3 regions of the Vibrio nigripulchritudo genome follow, and region 2 is predicted to be linked to each of the others. Evidence: predicted binding sites of a transcription regulator. Region 2 holds the regulator's gene; each other region holds the start of a gene.

What was found. Region 2 encodes CRP, which controls carbon source genes, mostly activating them, when cyclic AMP is high. Its sites were predicted from a motif close to TGTGANNNNNNTCACA; they were not measured.
Region 1: the regulator CRP is predicted to act here: its motif matches at 2,592-2,607, upstream of deoD (purine-nucleoside phosphorylase).
Region 3: the regulator CRP is predicted to act here: its motif matches at 3,467-3,482, upstream of cytR (DNA-binding transcriptional regulator CytR).

What each region holds. Positions count from the first base shown of each region.
Region 1 is NZ_AP027050.1:1,787,672-1,793,481, forward strand. It holds gene QMG91_RS26340 (YbgA family protein) at 1-577, opposite strand, end outside; gene QMG91_RS26345 (FGGY-family carbohydrate kinase) at 745-2,370, opposite strand; gene deoD (purine-nucleoside phosphorylase) at 2,728-3,438, shown strand; gene QMG91_RS26355 (hypothetical protein) at 3,473-4,942, shown strand; gene QMG91_RS26360 (hypothetical protein) at 5,125-5,810, shown strand, end outside.
Region 2 is NZ_AP027049.1:315,292-321,101, forward strand. It holds gene rnr (ribonuclease R) at 1-141, shown strand, start outside; gene rlmB (23S rRNA (guanosine(2251)-2'-O)-methyltransferase RlmB) at 159-899, shown strand; gene crp (cAMP-activated global transcriptional regulator CRP) at 972-1,604, opposite strand; gene QMG91_RS01540 (phosphoribulokinase) at 1,848-2,717, opposite strand; gene QMG91_RS01545 (YheU family protein) at 3,080-3,292, opposite strand; gene QMG91_RS01550 (hydrolase) at 3,324-4,346, opposite strand; gene QMG91_RS01555 (aminotransferase-like domain-containing protein) at 4,343-5,734, opposite strand.
Region 3 is NZ_AP027049.1:3,702,805-3,708,614, reverse strand. It holds gene hslU (HslU--HslV peptidase ATPase subunit) at 1-981, opposite strand, end outside; gene hslV (ATP-dependent protease subunit HslV) at 992-1,531, opposite strand; gene QMG91_RS16965 (SPOR domain-containing protein) at 1,651-2,187, opposite strand; gene cytR (DNA-binding transcriptional regulator CytR) at 2,314-3,318, opposite strand; gene priA (primosomal protein N') at 3,571-5,772, opposite strand.

The DNA of each region.
Region 1 (5,810 bases), on a different replicon from region 2:
ACTTATAGCGGGAATGGAACTCGACTATTTTCCTCGGTGTCGGCTTTCCATCCATCGAGTCATAGAAGTCTTTCAATGCATAGATGCGAGAGATAAAGTTTTCTTTTAGAAACGGGTCATGAAGACGACCGTCTTCCTCTACAGGCAACCACGGCATTTTTTCCATCAGAACTTTGGTGTACAAGCCCACCCCTTCTTTCGATGCGCTGTGTTTTTTGTACACTTTGACGCGTTCCATCCCGCAAGTGGGAGACTTGGCGCACACCACGTAACCGCATAGGTCTTCAGAAATCAGGTCTTCGACTTTGTTTTCTGAGTAATCCAGCATTTGTTGTGTGTACACTTTGTCCTGATTTTTGGATTCAACCAGAGCGACGCGCTCTTCTTCACTGATAAGACGGATTACAGGGCGGGGAACAGGCATTCCGATACCCACTTCCGGGCATACAGGAACAAACTTCACGTACTCCGAAAAGTCTTTTACTAAGAAATTATTGATCTTGTGGCCGGAGTCAAAACGAACTTTTTCACCAACGACACAAGCGCTCACACCAATTTTGATTTCATTCGTAGCCATAGTCTCGCCCCTTTTTCCTGAATCAGGTGGATTGATTAGTTTGTACAATTATTTTTCTTGTACAACTATCTATAGCAAAACGATCACATCGATACAAAAAATATTTTTGTATCGATATTTTGTACAGCTTAAGATTCGAGAAGAAGAACTAGAAAACTGATATAAAATCAGAACGTTCGGGATTCACGCACCAGTCTCTGCAACTTAATATAGGTTTGGTATCTTTTTTCGTGAACTTGCTTAATTCGACCATCAGCAGGTGTATAACTTTCTCCAAACACAGACATCCCTTTCATCGCTTCCTGCATATCTGGATACGCGTTGGCAGCGACTGCCGCGAGGATCGCGCTTCCCAACATCACGGGCTCTGGTGCCTGAGGTGCCACCACTTTCACTCCCGTAGCATCCGCAAGAATCTGGCGTATGAGAGGATCCTGTCCTGCACCACCACTTATCACCACCTGACTGATGCTAAGTCCACGCTCTTCCTGCACTTCTATAATCTGTCGTAAACCATAAGCCAGACCGCAAACGCCTGCTACGTAAAGCTTTTGGAGATTATCTATCGAATGTTCCATATCCAGACCCAGAATGGCAGCGCGCGCATCAGGATCGGCATTCGGAGCCCGATTACCTAAAAACTCAGGCAATACGTGCATCCCTTCCACCATAGTGACCGCGTCACTCCACTCTGTGATCTGGCTTTTCACACCTTCAGATAGATAGTGCACTGGCGATTTACCATCGATATTCGCCATGGCTTTCAGCTCTGAGTAGGCAGGATGTAAACTCACCAAATGATCGATAGCCGCTCCTGCCGCCGACTGACCCGCCTCATTGAGCCACATGCCCGGCACCATTGCTGAGTAGTAAGGACCCCAGACGCCCGGAACCAATACCTGATTCGGTGAGGATGTCATGGTGCAAGCGGAAGTCCCAAACACATAAGCCAGGCTGGCACTGGGGTCAGCTTCTCCTTCTTCATTCAGAGCACCAACAGATCCTACCCCACCTGCGTGAGCATCAATCAAGCCAGCCGCAACTGCCGTGCCTTGATTAAGCCCCAAATGTTCAGCCGCGTCTTGAGTCAGCCCGCTTGCAAGCGCGGTTCCCGGAGCGACAATATCGGTTCCAACTTTACTGAATCCGCCATCCGCCAAATCATCTAAGCCAAATTCACGAAAATAGCTTTCGTCCCAACGGTTTTCATGAGCCAGATATGTCCACTTACATACCGTTGTACAGATTGACCTCGCAAGAGAACCACTGGACTTCCAGGTGAGAAAGTCGGTCAGGTCAAAAAAGTAACGAGCCTTGTTGTAGGTATCTGGTAAGTTTTCTTTCAGCCAGATGAGCTTTGGCGTCTGCATTTCCGGAGAAATACGGTTGCCGACAAATTTCAGCACTGAGTGACCTTGTTCGTTAATGCGTTTTGCTTGAGGTGTTGCACGCTGATCCATCCAGACAAGGATATTTCGTTCAGATTTACCATGAGTACCAACCGAAAGAGGTTGATCGTTCTCTCCAATCACAACTAAGGAACAGGTGGCATCAAACGAGATACCTATTACGGTATCTTTTGGCACACCCGATTCAGACAATACCGTTCGGACACAGTGACCAACCGATTCCCATATCTGGTCTGAGGACTGTTCATAGTGCGCATTGCCCTCACTGAACATAACAATGTCCTGCTTAACTGAGCCAATCTGTTTGCCTTTCAGATCAAACAACCCGGCTCGCGCGCTACCTGTTCCAACGTCTACCCCAATCACATAACGGTTATCTGGCATGTTTCTCCTTCCTTGTTTCTTTGTAGATAACGCCAACTACAGATAGTTAACACCCTGACTTCAAACGATGGAATATGGGGAAAAGAGTAATGTCATTTTTGACACAGCATTGATATCAAAACTGTGCGTCTGAATAGCAAACGTTAAGCAAATCGATTGCATTCCCGCTTTCAACACATTTGGTTATCAATAGAGGTATTTGGTAGGAAATAGCGTTTTTCTGTGACTTAGATCTCAAGGCGTTAACGCTGACAGGGCTAGTATTGCTCCCAAGAAGAAAACCCTGTTCAACAGATTTGGTAATTGTTGTCGCACGTTTCCTGCGAATTACCAGAACTCACTTTGGAGAGTATCAATATGGCAACCCCACACATTAACGCACAAGCGGGCGATTTTGCAGAAACAGTCCTAATGCCAGGCGATCCGTTGCGCGCAAAATTCATTGCAGAAAACTTCCTGGAAGACGCTAAGCAAGTTTGTGATGTGAGAAACATGTTTGGTTTTACTGGTACTTACAAAGGTAAAAAAGTATCTGTGATGGGTCACGGTATGGGTATCCCATCTGCGTGCATCTACACTCACGAGCTGATCTCTGAATACGGTGTTAAAAACATCATCCGTATCGGTAGCTGTGGTGCCGTAAAAGACGACGTAAACCTAATGGACGTCGTTATCGGCATGGGTGCATCGACGGACTCTAAAGTGAACCGTATCCGCTTCGCGAACCACGATTTCGCAGCAGTCGCTGACTTTGGTCTTCTGGAAGAAGCAGTGAAGCAGGCACGTGCGAATAACGTGCCGGTGAAAGTGGGCAACGTATTCTCTGCCGACCTTTTCTACACACCTGAAGCGGACATTTTTGAAAAAATGGAGAAGCTGGGCATCTTGGGCGTAGATATGGAAGCCGCTGGCATCTACGGCGTAGCTGCTGAACTTGGTGCAAAAGCGCTGACCATTCTTACTGTTTCCGACCACATTATCCGTGGCGAGAAGCTGTCTGCTGAAGATCGTCAGAAATCATTCAACGACATGATGACAGTTGCACTAGAAACCGCAATTAACCTGTAATTTTTACAACCATTTTATTCCCGAGGGGGCGATCGTGTCAGATGGCAAGCTGCCAAAAGATGCAGATGGGTTGCAACTCAACTTTTGTAAAACATTGGCGTGTGACAACTTTGGATTGAGTGATGCAGAACGGTATGTCTTGCAGCATGCTAACCCTAAGCGTCCGGCGATGGTGTGCCGTGAGTGTGGTGCTTTCCCCCCCTTACTTAATAATCGCGAAGTTCTGAATGAACTGAGCAGGCTTAGAGCCGTGCATAGCGACGGTTTGCCAGCGTGTCGTAACCCCAATTGTGAAAATGCTGGCAAAACCGTCCATACCCACAAACACCTTTATCATGCGTTTGGGTATAGTGGCGATCGTCAAAGATACCGCTGTAAATCCTGCCAATCGACGTTTGTTGATAAATGGTCTGGCAGCAATGCCAAAATCGAATTTCAGGAACATCTCCTCGGTTACCTGTTTACTGGCTATTCCGTTCGGGAAATTTGCCGCAAACTCGCCATTAATCCTAAAACGTTCTACGACCACGTAGACCAGATCGCCAGTCGCTGTCGTCGTAAGCTTGCGATGTTTGATGCTCGATGGATGAATCACGCTTCGGAATATCACCTGTCATCTCACTACACCGTGCTGCAACCTAACAGCCAGAATGGCGTATTCTGGATAGTGACTACCGACGCCGATACCGGGTACGTGCTTTCCCAGCATGTGAACTATTCCTTCGATGATGAACCGGCAGGTAACGTCGATCACAACCCGTATGAAGAACCTTCTCGCTTTGTTTCCAAAGACTACAAGCCAGAGTCTTTTGAAGCCGTGACTCGCCCTGCAACCTCATTGCGGGAAAAGATCGACAACAAGTATCAGGAGATTCTGGCACGAGGCAATGTTGAAGATCCTATGGGGAACTTGTCCCGATTCAACTACCCTTCCAAAGGTGCATTGATTCGACCGCCGTACACTTCTTATGCACATTACCTTCACATTCTAAATATGTGTGAGGAAGAAAAACGGGTCTCGATCTTTATGCCTCAAGACCCAGTATTGCGCTCGGCAGCGCTCTCTGTCTGCCTTCCGAGAATCCAGCGCCATAATATTGACTTAATGTACGTCGAAGAAGATGGCAACTGGCAAGACGGTGGAATTGCTCAAAAAATTGACATCGTACACATGGGATGGTGGCGAGACAGGTGGGCAATCAGGAATGAAGAGAATCGAGCCAAAGGCATTTGCTACCTGGCAGGCGACAACGCCGACCTGGAACATTGGCTAAGCCTTGCTACAACGAAACAAACGCAATATTACCAGCAACGTTTTCAGTTGCTATTTGAAAGCTTTATCAACGAACCAAGACGTAAACTCCGCCCAGGCGGATTACTGCCTCTACTGGATATTTTCCGAGCTTGGCACAATTTGTGCTACCAAGACAAGAACGGAATGACGCCTGCACAACAACTTGGGTTGGCGGACAAGCCGCTTACATTACGGACTTTGTTGTCCTGATTTATAGAATCAGGTTCTGAATGCATAACATTCATCAATGAGATAATTGGCAATCTGCCACATTAGTTGTACTTCATTGAGAAAATGTGGCTATTATCATTGTATTGGTGGTGCCATTCTTAATGAGCGCACAATATAATAACAAAGTTGAAATTAAGATACGTAACTGCTTGGACTAAACATTGGATAAAGCCCAGATATTAATTGAGAATGAGCTAGAGCAACTACGTGCTCGAATTGAAAGTGAACCCGAAGGGGTATTGCTTCAGGCGAAGCAATGTTTAGCTCGTGCAGAACAGATTTTGTATCACGAAGGCGTTATCCAAGCCTACATCGTCATCTCCCGTTGTCATTGGTGTTTGATGAGCTACCAGAAAGGCATGAAAGCCATTAAGGAAGCGCTCGCAGGTCAAAACCGACTCGACAATGACAACTATCTTCCTGAAATTCTTCATATTCACGCACTCCAGTTCTGGGGGCAAGCCAAATACTATTCCGCTCAACAATACTGGATCAACGCGCTGGAGCAGTCCGCTCTGGTTGGTGAATCCACGATTGAAATTGAGTCTCTGATTGGTTTGGGTAACGTATGGAGAATCACGGAAGACATTCATTTGGCAAGGTCTACACACGAACTTGCCGTAAAAGTTGCAAACAATGCCCGAATTGACTGGTTGGAAGGCAAAGCTCGTATCTTACTTGCCTGGGATTACTACCTACTTAACAACTACGTAGAAATGCTCTCTGTGCTTGATGGCGCAGAAGAAGCGTTGAAATATCATCAGGACCCAACCTGGCGCGCAGAAATTTGCGATTTTCGGGGTTTGGCACTGATCGGGCTCGAACGTCTGGATGATGCTGAAACTTC
Region 2 (5,810 bases):
GCAAAAGCCCTTGTAGAACCCACTAAACGACCAGATGGCTCCAGTGAGCCAGCTAAAACACGTAAGAAGACCAAGGCTGAAAAGGCGCGTAAGAAAAAATCACGCACAAAGAACCGAAAGTCTCAAGGCAAGAAGAAGTAATCTGAATAGGTCAGACCATGAGTAACGAATTCCTTTATGGCATTCATGCCGTAAAAGCTGTGCTGGAAAAAGACCCGGTACGTTTTATTGAAGCATTTGTATTGAAAGGACGTCAGGATGACCGTTTATTGCCTTTGCTGAATGAACTTCAGAATGTTGGGATTTCCATTCAGCAAATGGGAAGAAAGGCGCTGGATGACAAAGCCAAAGGAGCAAATCACCAAGGGATCATCGCCCGCGTAAAACCGGCAAAAGCGCTCAATGAAAACGACTTGGACGATATTCTGGCTCAGCATGAGCAGCCTTTGCTGTTGGTGTTAGATGGAGTCACCGATCCTCATAACCTTGGCGCTTGTCTGCGAAATGCAGATGCCGCAGGCGTCGCCGCGGTGATCGTACCAAAAGACAAATCAGCGCCAATGACAGCAACTGTGAGTAAGGTCGCCTGTGGTGCCGCTGAAACAGTGCCATTAGTTCGTGTGACTAATCTTGCGCGTACTATGCGTGCATTACAGGAGAAAGGTGTGTGGTTTGTTGGTACCGCTGGTGAAGCGACTCACGACATCTACCAGGCTAAGCTTAGTGGTGCATTAGCCATTGTCATGGGGGCTGAAGGTGATGGCATGCGCCGTCTGACTCGTGAAACCTGCGATGATCTTATTAAGATTCCGATGGCGGGAAGCGTATCCAGCTTGAATGTGTCAGTCGCATCTGGGATATGTTTGTTCGAAGCGGTTCGTCAGCGCCAAAACGTCTAAAGGCTTGCATTAGATAATAAAAAACCACCAACTTGCGTTGGTGGTTTTTTTAAATCTGTATCGCTAAGAAAGTTAGCGAGTGCCGTAAACAACGATAGTCTTACCGTGTGCTGAGATGAGGTTTTGCTCTTCCAGCATTTTCAGGATACGACCTACTGTTTCACGAGAACAGCCAACGATTTGACCGATTTCCTGACGGGTAATCTTGATTTGCATACCGTCTGGGTGAGTCATTGCGTCTGGTTGCTTCGCAAGGTTCAGAAGCGTTTGAGCGATACGACCTGTTACGTCTAGGAATGCAAGGTCGCCCACTTTCTGGCTTGTTGTTTGAAGACGGTTCGCCATTTGCGCAGAAAGGCGCATTAGGATATCAGGGTTAACCTGAATCAGCTGACGGAACTTCTTAAATGAGATTTCTGCTACTTCACACGGGGTTTTCGCACGTACCCAAGCGGTACGTTCCTGGTCTTCTTCGAACAGACCAAGTTCGCCGATAAAATCACCTTGGTTGAGGTAAGACAAGATCATTTCTTTGCCTTCTTCATCCTTGATCAGTACGGCAACAGAACCTTTCACAATGTAGTACAGGGTCTCTGCCTTTTCACCAGCATGAATCAGAGTACTTTTTGATGGGTACTTATGAATATGACAGTGTGAAAGGAACCACTCTAATGTTGGATCGGTTTGAGGTTTACCTAGAACCATAATATCTTTCTTCCTCTGCAGGGCTTGCTCAGCAGCTTTCCATATCGACTGAGCCAGATTGAACTGGTCATTTAGAATAGGGTGTTATAGTTGATGCTGCAAGCTATCATATGTTTCGGTTAGAAATAGTATCCTTTTTCTGAAACGATTTCTTGACTTTGATCGTTACACACTGGCGTTTATCTAAGCAAAAATGTGCACATGATCACGCTATAGCAACTTGGTTTACTTTTCTTCTTATCACTAACCGATTTTGCCCGTTTCGATGAGCTGTTGAAGGATAGGTTGAACGATAAGCTCCATGGCAAAACTCATCTTGCCCCCCGGCACAACAAGGGTGTTGTGTCGCGACATAAATGACCCTTGAATCATAGACAACAGATATGGGAAATCGACGTTTTTAATACCACGAAGACGAATCACTACAAAACTTTCATCTAAGCTGGGGATGCCTTTTGCAGCTAAAGGATTAGAAGTATCTACTGTCGGTACTCGCTGAAAGTTGATGTGAGTACGTGAAAACTGCGGGGTAATGTAGTTCAGGTAATCGTCCATGGAGCGAACAATGGAGTCTGTTACTGCTTCCTTTGAATGCCCTCTGTCTCGAGTGTCACGAACGAACTTCTGAATCCACTCCAAGTTAACGATTGGCACCATGCCGATCAGTAAATCAACGTGCTGTGAGGCGTTTACGTCACCATCAACCACACCGCCATGCAACCCTTCATAAAAGAGCACGTCGGAATCTTCTGGCAACTCTTGCCATGGAGTAAAGGTTCCCGGCATTTGATTATAAGGGACAGCCTCGTCAAAGGTGTGCAGGTAACGGCGGACTTGTCCTTTTCCTTCGTCACCGTATTTGCGGAAAAACTGCTCTAGAGTGGGAAAGTCGTTGGCTTGAGGACCAAAGTAACTGATGTGCCTTCCTTGTTCTTTGGCCTTGCGAATTTCCACGTCCATTTCCGGACGAGTGAATCGGTGGAAACTGTCACCTTCAACCCATGCGGCTTTAACGTCCATCATGTTGAACATCTTACGGAACGCTTCAGATGTGGTGGTCGTTCCTGCTCCCGATGAACCTGTAACAGCGATGATTGGGTGTTTTGCTGACATGACTGTCCTTGTCTCTGTTTGTCGTTATAGAAATTCAGTGTAGGGGAAGTGCTTCGAATAATAAACACTGCTCCAGTCGCGTAATTATACCCAAGTTACCTCAAGATGCAGAATTCAGAGCTCTATCTTCTGTTTCAGTTCGAGGAAAAGAGCGCAGTGGAATGATGAATCCTTTCCAAGCTCTTTGACGAAAAAATGGGACAGAAGATAAGCTCCCATGAGCGAGTTTGCTTGGTCTTTATACTGCGTTATCGATTCTTGATTTAGAGCCACTATATCTTCAAATCGATTCCTTGTCTGAAAACCAAGCAATTCTCGCTGAAACTTGCATATTGAGGTAGCTTGGGTATAGATAAAATACCTTAACGGGCGGGATGAACCTGGATGTCCACCGTTTCGTGAAGTTCGGAAAAGACAACCACAGCCTGACCGCTTTGCAGCTGTGTCCGAACGTGCTCAACCTTTTCGTCTAAGCTGATTTCGCTTTCGCCGTAATCGGTTCCTTCCCTCAGTACAAACTCTTTTATCAGGTTTGTCAGAGTGTCTGCATCAATCTGTTCCCAAGGGACGATCATAAATACCTCTTTCTTTTATGTCGTGATGTCTCTAGCTTTCAGTGACCGCAATCTTATCATCAATTGCAGACCCTTGGTTATGTTCCGCAACTTTAAGGAAATGTGAATAGTATTCAGGGAGTGCTTCTTCCAACCAGAATTTCGGTCTAAACAAGCTTCCGGTTACAAAGCCAACGTGTCCGCCTTTGGGAAGCAAATGGTAATTAACGTGAGCAGGCAGTGGATAATCTGGAATAACCGCTTCGGTCATAAACGGATCATCGTGAGCATGAATGATGTCTGTCGGGATGCGTATCTGAGGCAACATAGGTAACCCAGAACAGGTCTGATAATAATGGTGCGCGCCATTAAATCCGTGTAACCGTGAGGTAATCACATCATCAAACTCAAACATGGTACTGATTTTATTGATCTCGGATTCTGTCAGAGGCATCACTTTTTGCACTAAAGGCAATTTGGCAATGGCATTGTCTTTCAGGGAGCCGAGTAAGTAATCCTGATAGACTTTCGAAAAGCCCTGATTGATGCGCCTTGAGCACGCCAGCAGATCCAGCGGAGCAGACACAATCGATGCCGCGTCCAATTTTGTGTCGTCACCGTATTTCGCTAAGTAGTTCACCAGCATATTTCCACCGAGTGACACGCCCACCGCCACTTTTGAATTAGAAGGAAAACGCTGGCTTAGCTCCGTCAGAAAATATCTCGCGTCTTCGGTTTCACCAGAGTGATAGGCACGAGGTAAGCGGTTTGGCTCTCCACTGCACCCACGAAAATGCATCATGACCGACAGCCACCCTTGTTCGGCAAACGCGTGGAGCAAGCCATTTGCGTAGGGGCTTTCAAAGCTTCCTTCTAAACCGTGAAAAAGCACGAAAATAGGCTTGTCAGAGTGATTGTTCGGATCTTCGCTCCAAGCCAGATCAACGAAATCCCCGTCGGGCAGTTCCAGCCTTTCTCTGATAGCTTGGAACAGAGGTTTGCGCCTGATAAAACGCGACAGAAGAGTTTGAATGTGTGCATTGCCCAGCCCAAATGCCGGGGAGAATGTCATCATAAAGCGAAATCCGAAATAGGGTTGCTGTTAAGCAGTTCTGCGAGAATTTTAAGACCTTTCTCAAGCTGCTGACGGGTGATTGGAGAACTTAACGACAAACGTATCGCTGGGGGTACAGCACCACCTGGCGGGACAAACAGCTCTCCCGACTTAACGACCACATTTTTTTCTGCGGCTTTCGCAATGAAATCACTTAAACGCCAGTGTTCAGGCAGGGTTAGCCACAGGTGAAAACAGTGAGGCTGAAAGCGGATATCAAAGTCGCCCAGATATTGCTTTGTCAGCTCAAGCCTGTCGTCCATTTCTTTACGAATGGCACCAATCACTTCTTCTACTTGGTTATTTTGTATCATCTGACAGGTAAGGGCTGTCAACAGTGGGCTAATCATCCAGCTGTGATTTTGCAACGTGATGCACAATGAGGGATAAAGTTCGTCTGGAATGAGTAAGTAGCCGACTCTTAACCCCGGCGCGAGGCATTTGGAAAACGCTCCGATATGGATGACTTGCTGAGGCATCAGATTCACCATTGGAGAAGGTGGACTATCGGGCAGCATTCCGTTTACATCGTCTTCAATAACGGTGATTTGATATTTCTTACACAGTTCCAGTATGGCTTTTCGCCTTTCAAGCCCCATTGTGGCAGTCGTTGGGTTTTGCAAAGTAGGGGTTAAATAAATAAAGCGTACAGACTGATTCTGTTTGTAAGCCGACTCCAGCCCGGCAGGTGTGATCCCCTCTTCATCCATCTCAACGCCCTTCAGAGTCAGCTGATTTTGTCTGGCCAAGCTGAGCAGTCCGGGATAAGTGAATTTCTCGCAGAGGATGGTATCCCCTGCACGTGTAAACGCACTGAGCACCATTTGAATGGCGTGCTGAGCACCGCTGCTGAAGAGAATGTTACTGGCGCTGGCATTGATCCCATGAGTATTTAGCCATCGGGAAATGATTTCGCGGTGAGAATCTAACCCTTTTGGTTTTTGATAGAGCATTAACGAATTTAATGCGGTATTTGACTGTGATAGGGCACTTAAAGCATCGGAAACGATCTTCGAACGATCCATTATTGGAGGGATGTTATAACCAAAATTGCATTCTTCCGTTTCTTCGACGCTTTCTTCGAATACCCATCCCACTTTTGAATGGTCTCGAATATAAGTGCCTGCACCAACTCTGGCTTCCACCAATCCTCGTCGCTCAGCTTCCGCGTACGCACGGGTAACCGTTCCTACGGTGACATCCAATTTGTCTGCCAATGCACGGTGAGTAGGCAGTTTGTCGTTGGCTACGAGGTTACCCAGTTCCACTTCTCTGCCAATCGCATCAGCAACTTGTTGATACAGAGGAGCAGAGAGCGATTTGTCTACTTCAATTGTCTCGATTGTCATGGTGACAATAAACCTTTTGCACAGATGTTATTCCATTGTTATGGTCAATATGTGCACATTAAACGAAATAATCAAC
Region 3 (5,810 bases), 630 kb from region 2:
TGGCAGACGACCCTGCAATTCTGGAATCAGGTCTGATGGTTTCGCTACCTGGAATGCACCAGATGCAATGAACAAGATATGGTCAGTTTTAACCATGCCGTGCTTGGTGGAAACGGTGCTGCCCTCGATAAGAGGAAGCAAGTCACGTTGAACCCCCTCACGAGATACGTCCGGACCTGAGCTCTCACCACGTTTACAAATCTTGTCGATTTCATCGATGAAGACAATGCCGTTGTTTTCAACATTGTAGATAGCTTGTTCTTTCAACTCTTCCTGATTGACCAGCTTTGCTGCTTCTTCTTCTGTCAGAGCTTTGAACGCGTCTTTTATCTTCATCTTGCGGCTTTTCTTGGTGTCGCCAGCAAGGTTCTGGAACATGCCCTGAAGCTGATTGGTCATCTCTTCCATGCCAGGAGGCGCCATGATCTCTACGCCCATTTGCGGAGCCGCAATTTCGATGTCGATCTCTTTGTCGTCTAACTGACCTTCGCGAAGTTTCTTGCGGAAGATCTGACGTGTATTGGACTTTTCTTCAGTGGCGTCTCCGGAACCCCAGCCTTCACGCGGTGGCGGAAGTAGGGCATCCAGAATGCGTTCTTCTGCCTGCTCTTCAGCGCGGAATTTTACTTTTTCCATCGCTTGCTGGTGAGTCATCTTGATGGCTACATCCGTCAGATCGCGAATGATAGTTTCCACTTCCTTACCCACGTAACCCACTTCCGTAAATTTAGTGGCTTCCACTTTCATGAATGGGGCATTGGCCAGCTTGGCAAGGCGACGAGCGATTTCTGTTTTACCGACACCAGTCGGACCGATCATCAGAATGTTCTTGGGGGAGACTTCGACGCGTAAGCTTTCTTCAAGCTGCATGCGGCGCCAGCGGTTACGAAGAGCGATCGCCACAGCGCGCTTTGCTTTGTCTTGTCCGATGATGTGGCGATTCAATTCGTGAACAATTTCTCTTGGCGTCATTTCAGACATATTGAATTCCTTATGATTCTTGCGCTGCTGTGTCGAGTTCTTCGACCGTGTGGTGATGATTGGTGAATACACAGATATCACCAGCAATTTTCAGTGATTTTTCAGCAATTTCTCGGGCATCAAGCTCGGTGTTTTCCAGTAAAGCAGTAGCGGCTGCCTGAGCAAAGTTACCACCAGAGCCAATGGCAATTAAGTCGTTTTCTGGCTGAACCACATCACCATTACCTGTGATGATCAGCGAAGCGGTTTCATCCGCAACCGCAAGCAGTGCTTCGAGTTTTCTCAGTGCGCGGTCACTGCGCCAGTCTTTTGCCAGTTCTACTGCGGCTTTGGTCAGATGCCCTTGATGCATTTGCAGTTTGCTTTCGAAGCGCTCAAATAGTGTGAATGCATCAGCCGTACCGCCAGCAAAACCTGCCAGTACTTTATTATTGTAGAGGCGGCGTACTTTCTTTGCGTTGCCTTTCATGACGGTATTTCCTAAAGAAACCTGACCGTCTCCAGCAATGACGACTTTATTATTTCGGCGTACAGATACGATAGTAGTCACTTTTATTAACCTTTTGTTTCGCTCGCGATATATGTGAAATATGAGGGCAGGAGAGAAAAAAACAAGGGAGCCGGCTGGCTCCCCTGAGAATGTTTGATGTTTTGTGTTTTATACATCGGTTATTGCGATTCTTTCCAAATAGCGCACGGTTCGATTTTTGCCCGTTGTAGTTTATGGCGATCGCGCTCCGCATCGCGTTTGAAGGTGTAAGGCCCCAATACGACGCGATACCAGCTACTGCCTTCTTTCTTACGAATCTTGCTACTGATCCCCTGAAAAGCAATATCCACTTTACGAGCTTCTGCCTGCGCCAGAGTTTTATATGCACCACACTGCATGATGTAAGGAATATCAGAAACCACTTGTTCTTTGGCTTCGACCTGTACTTCACGTTTGGGCAGTGATTCAACGTACTCCCACTTTTCCTCTGGTGGAGGTGGCAGTGGTTTTGGTTTGCTGACGGGCTTTTTCGGTTTTTCCGCCACTTGTGGTTTAGGCGGTTCCGGGTCCTGGCTTAGTGTATAAAGCCCATAACCAAATGCGCCAGCCAGTAATATGGCGACGATGCCTGCTTTCCACGGCTTCTTATTGGATGTTTGTTTTCTGGTAGGCTTTTTTTGCCCACGTCCTCTTCTTACGTAATCTTTATTTGCCACGGTTTAACAGCTTGCGTTCAATAAAAAACGGGTAACATGGTAATCCAGAATTACTCTGGAAAACCAGTGTTACCATTGAAAAGCTTGCAGGTGTGTCCATCTTTTGGGTCACAGACCCATGAAGCCTTAGCTTCTTGGAGGCGCTGCGCTGTCTCGGATTTTCAGTTCTGTTTCCAGTAGACGTGATCCGGCATGTACATCTCTGCCTTTGAGTATCTCAAGCAGCATCAACATTGCCTGACGACCGATCTCGTAGCGAGGTTGGGTAATCGTCGTCAATGGTGGATCACAGAACTCCGCGAACTGAATATCATCAAACCCGACAACAGACAGGTCTTGAGGTACTTTCAATCCAGCCGCTTTTGCTCCCTTAATAGCGCCGATTGCCATGGCGTCATTGTGGCAGAAAACGGCAGTTGGTGGTTCCGGAAGTGCCAGAAGTTTTGCGATTGCCTTTTGCCCTGATTCAAAGGTGAAATCGCCCATTTCCTTATAGGTTGGATTCATGGTGATGCCAGCGCGACGTAAAGCCTGCTGATAACCTTGGTTACGGAACTGACACAATGCTGCATCGTCAGGCCCTGAAATCTGAGCAATCTTCGAATGACCCATTTGGGTGAGGTAGTTCACCGCTTCGAACGAAGACGTTAGGTTATCAATGTGCACTGTCGGCAATTCCAGTTCCGGTGCGAATTCACAAGCCATGACCAGTGGTGGCAAGTTCTTCTGTTCCGGTTTGCTGACATCAAACGGCAGGTGTGTCCCCAATAACAACATGCCGTCTGCTTGTTTGGTAAAGACCAGGTTGACCAGTGAGCTCTCTCGTTTCTTCTGCTGACCGCTGTCTCCTAACAATACGAGATACCCGTTTTCCACGGCTACATCCTCAATGCCGCGAATGATCTCTGTAAAGTAGGAGTCGCAAATGTCAGGGACGATTGCAACGATAGTTTTGGATTCATTACGTCGTAAGTTTCTTGCCAGTGAATTCGGCGAATAACCAGCTTCCAAAACGGCGCTTTCCACACGTTTACGTGTCGTCGACGAAACCTTCTCAGGATTCATCAAAGCCCTCGATACCGTTGCAGTTGAAACTCCTGCTAGCTGGGCAACATCCTTCATTGTCGCCATAATAAGTTGTCCTCTTTATTTTTCATGGCTGTATTTAAGCATCTATAACAATTAAACCTAGCGCTGACGTGAGCAACTTTTTATTGGATATTTTATGCTCTAAATTAAGATTAATTTACGGGCAGATTAACAAATTTTGCATGAGTACCGTGACATCAATCACATAGGATCATATTCGTTTTCTCAAACTAGCTACAAAGTCTGATCCAGTAACAGAACTGACATCACATCAATTTACAGAGATTTTACTTATCAGGAGAGATCTTGCGGTTCGATGTCAGTGGTCCAGCGCACTTTTTTCGCCATCGGCAATGTGTCGATGACTGGTTTTGAACTGTACAGTAACTGTTGCATTAAAGAACGTGATGGGGCTTGCAACATTAATTGCCATCGTGATTTTCCCGCACGGCGTGCCAGAGGTGCAGGCATTGGTCCCAACACCATACATTCATCATTGAAAAGCGGATGTGATTCAATAGTTTGCCTGACCTGACGCAGGAATAATTCTCCAGCTCCTTCCTGATTCGCTTCGGCGCGAAATAAGGTCAAGAAAGCGTAAGGCGGCAGCAGCGCGAGCTTCCTTTCTTCTAAAGCTGTGCTGGCGAAATGACGATAGCCTTTATGAATGAGCGCCTGTAGAAGTTGGTGCTCTGGGTGATGAGTCTGAAGGATAACTTCACCGGCTTTACTGGCTCTCCCTGCTCTCCCTGCCACTTGAATGAACAATTGAGCCAGTCTTTCTGATGCTCGAAAATCTGAGCTATAGAGTGAGCTGTCCACATCGATAAGCCCTACTAACGTGACGTCCGGGAAGTGATGCCCTTTCGCCAGCATTTGTGTGCCAATCAGAATCTGGTACTCGTTATTACGAATCGCCTTAAGCGCGGTTTCCAGGCTGCCTTTTCGACGAGTGCTGTCTCGGTCTATTCGAATGGCTTTAAAATCGGGGAATAAAGTGGCTAACTGTTCTTCCAACTGCTCTGTGCCCACTCCCACGGAAACCAGTTGTGTTGAGCCGCAGCCCTGGCATTGGTGTATGACAGGATGTTGTGCCCCACAGTGGTGACAACGCATTTCACGGCTGTGTTGGTGAAAGGTGTAATAAGCATCGCAGCGATGGCAATCCGCTATCCACCCACATTCATGACACATCAGAGCAGGGGAGTAACCGCGTCGGTTAAGAAACAACATCACCTGATTGCCCGCATTGAGGTGTTTACGCATTTCCGCTATCAGCGGAGCAGACAGCCCGCTTTCGAGATACAGCCCTTTTACATCCAATACTTTATTGGTGGTGGGTACGGCAGACCCCGCTCGGTTTGAAAGCGTTAAGTGATGATATTTGCCCGTCAGGGCATTGTGCAGCGTTTCGAGTGCGGGTGTTGCGCTACCCAAAACCACAGGAATCTTTTCTTTGGCTGCGCGCATCACTGCCACATCCCGCGCGTGATAACGAAGGCTGTCCTGTTGCTTGTAGGAGGCATCGTGTTCTTCATCGACGATGATGATGCCCAGGTCAGCAAACGGCGTCAGGAGCGCACTGCGAGTGCCAATTACGATGCCTGCGTGCTTATCCCGCGCAGCCAACCAGGCGTTAAGGCGCTCGGTATCGTTCAGCCCAGAGTGGATCACTTCAACCGGAACCTGAAAGCGCCGTTTGAAGCGATTGATGGTTTGTGGTGTTAACCCGATTTCAGGAACCAGTACCAATGCCTGCCTGCCTTTTTCCAAAACAGGCTTGATCATATTGAGGTAAACCTCGGTTTTGCCTGAACCTGTCACCCCTTCAAGTAAGAAGCAGCCATAACTTTGATGGCTGTTTACCGCAGCAATCGCGACGGACTGTTCTTCATTCAACTTGGGCTTGTCGTCGTCACTTTCTACTTCGTTTGACCAGTTAATGGCTTTGGGCTGGCGTTCTCGCTGCTCTATCCAGCCTTTGTCCTCTAAGGTATTCAAAACGGAGCTGGAGACTTCATTATCCAGCATCGCCTGATGGGAAACCGGTCCATTTTCCAGTAATCCCATTACCTTTGCTTGCTGAACCGCACGCCCAAAACCAGTCATCAAGCGGTCTTTACCTGCCGGAGTGATGAACCATTCTTTCAACGCAGTAAAGTCGGCGGCACGCCCTTTTCGCAACATTGCAGGCATGGCGTTAGCTAGCGTGTCACCAAGCGGATAAAGGTAAAACTGGCTGCACCAATGAAGAAGAGAATATAACGAGTCTGACCACACAGGCTTGTCATCAAGCACTTCTTTAATGGTTTTGAGCTGGTGTAGAGGAAACTCCGACTGAGAAACAAGCTCGGTCACAACGCCTACCAGAGTCTGCCTGCCAAAAGGTACGCTAACGCGCCCACCAATAACCGGGAACTGGTGGGAAGCGATAAGGTAGTCAAATTGCTTGTCTAATGGGACGGGCAAGGCGACTCTGGCAATAGAAGGGCGCATAAATCTTTTATAATGAACCTGATAGGAATGATCTGATT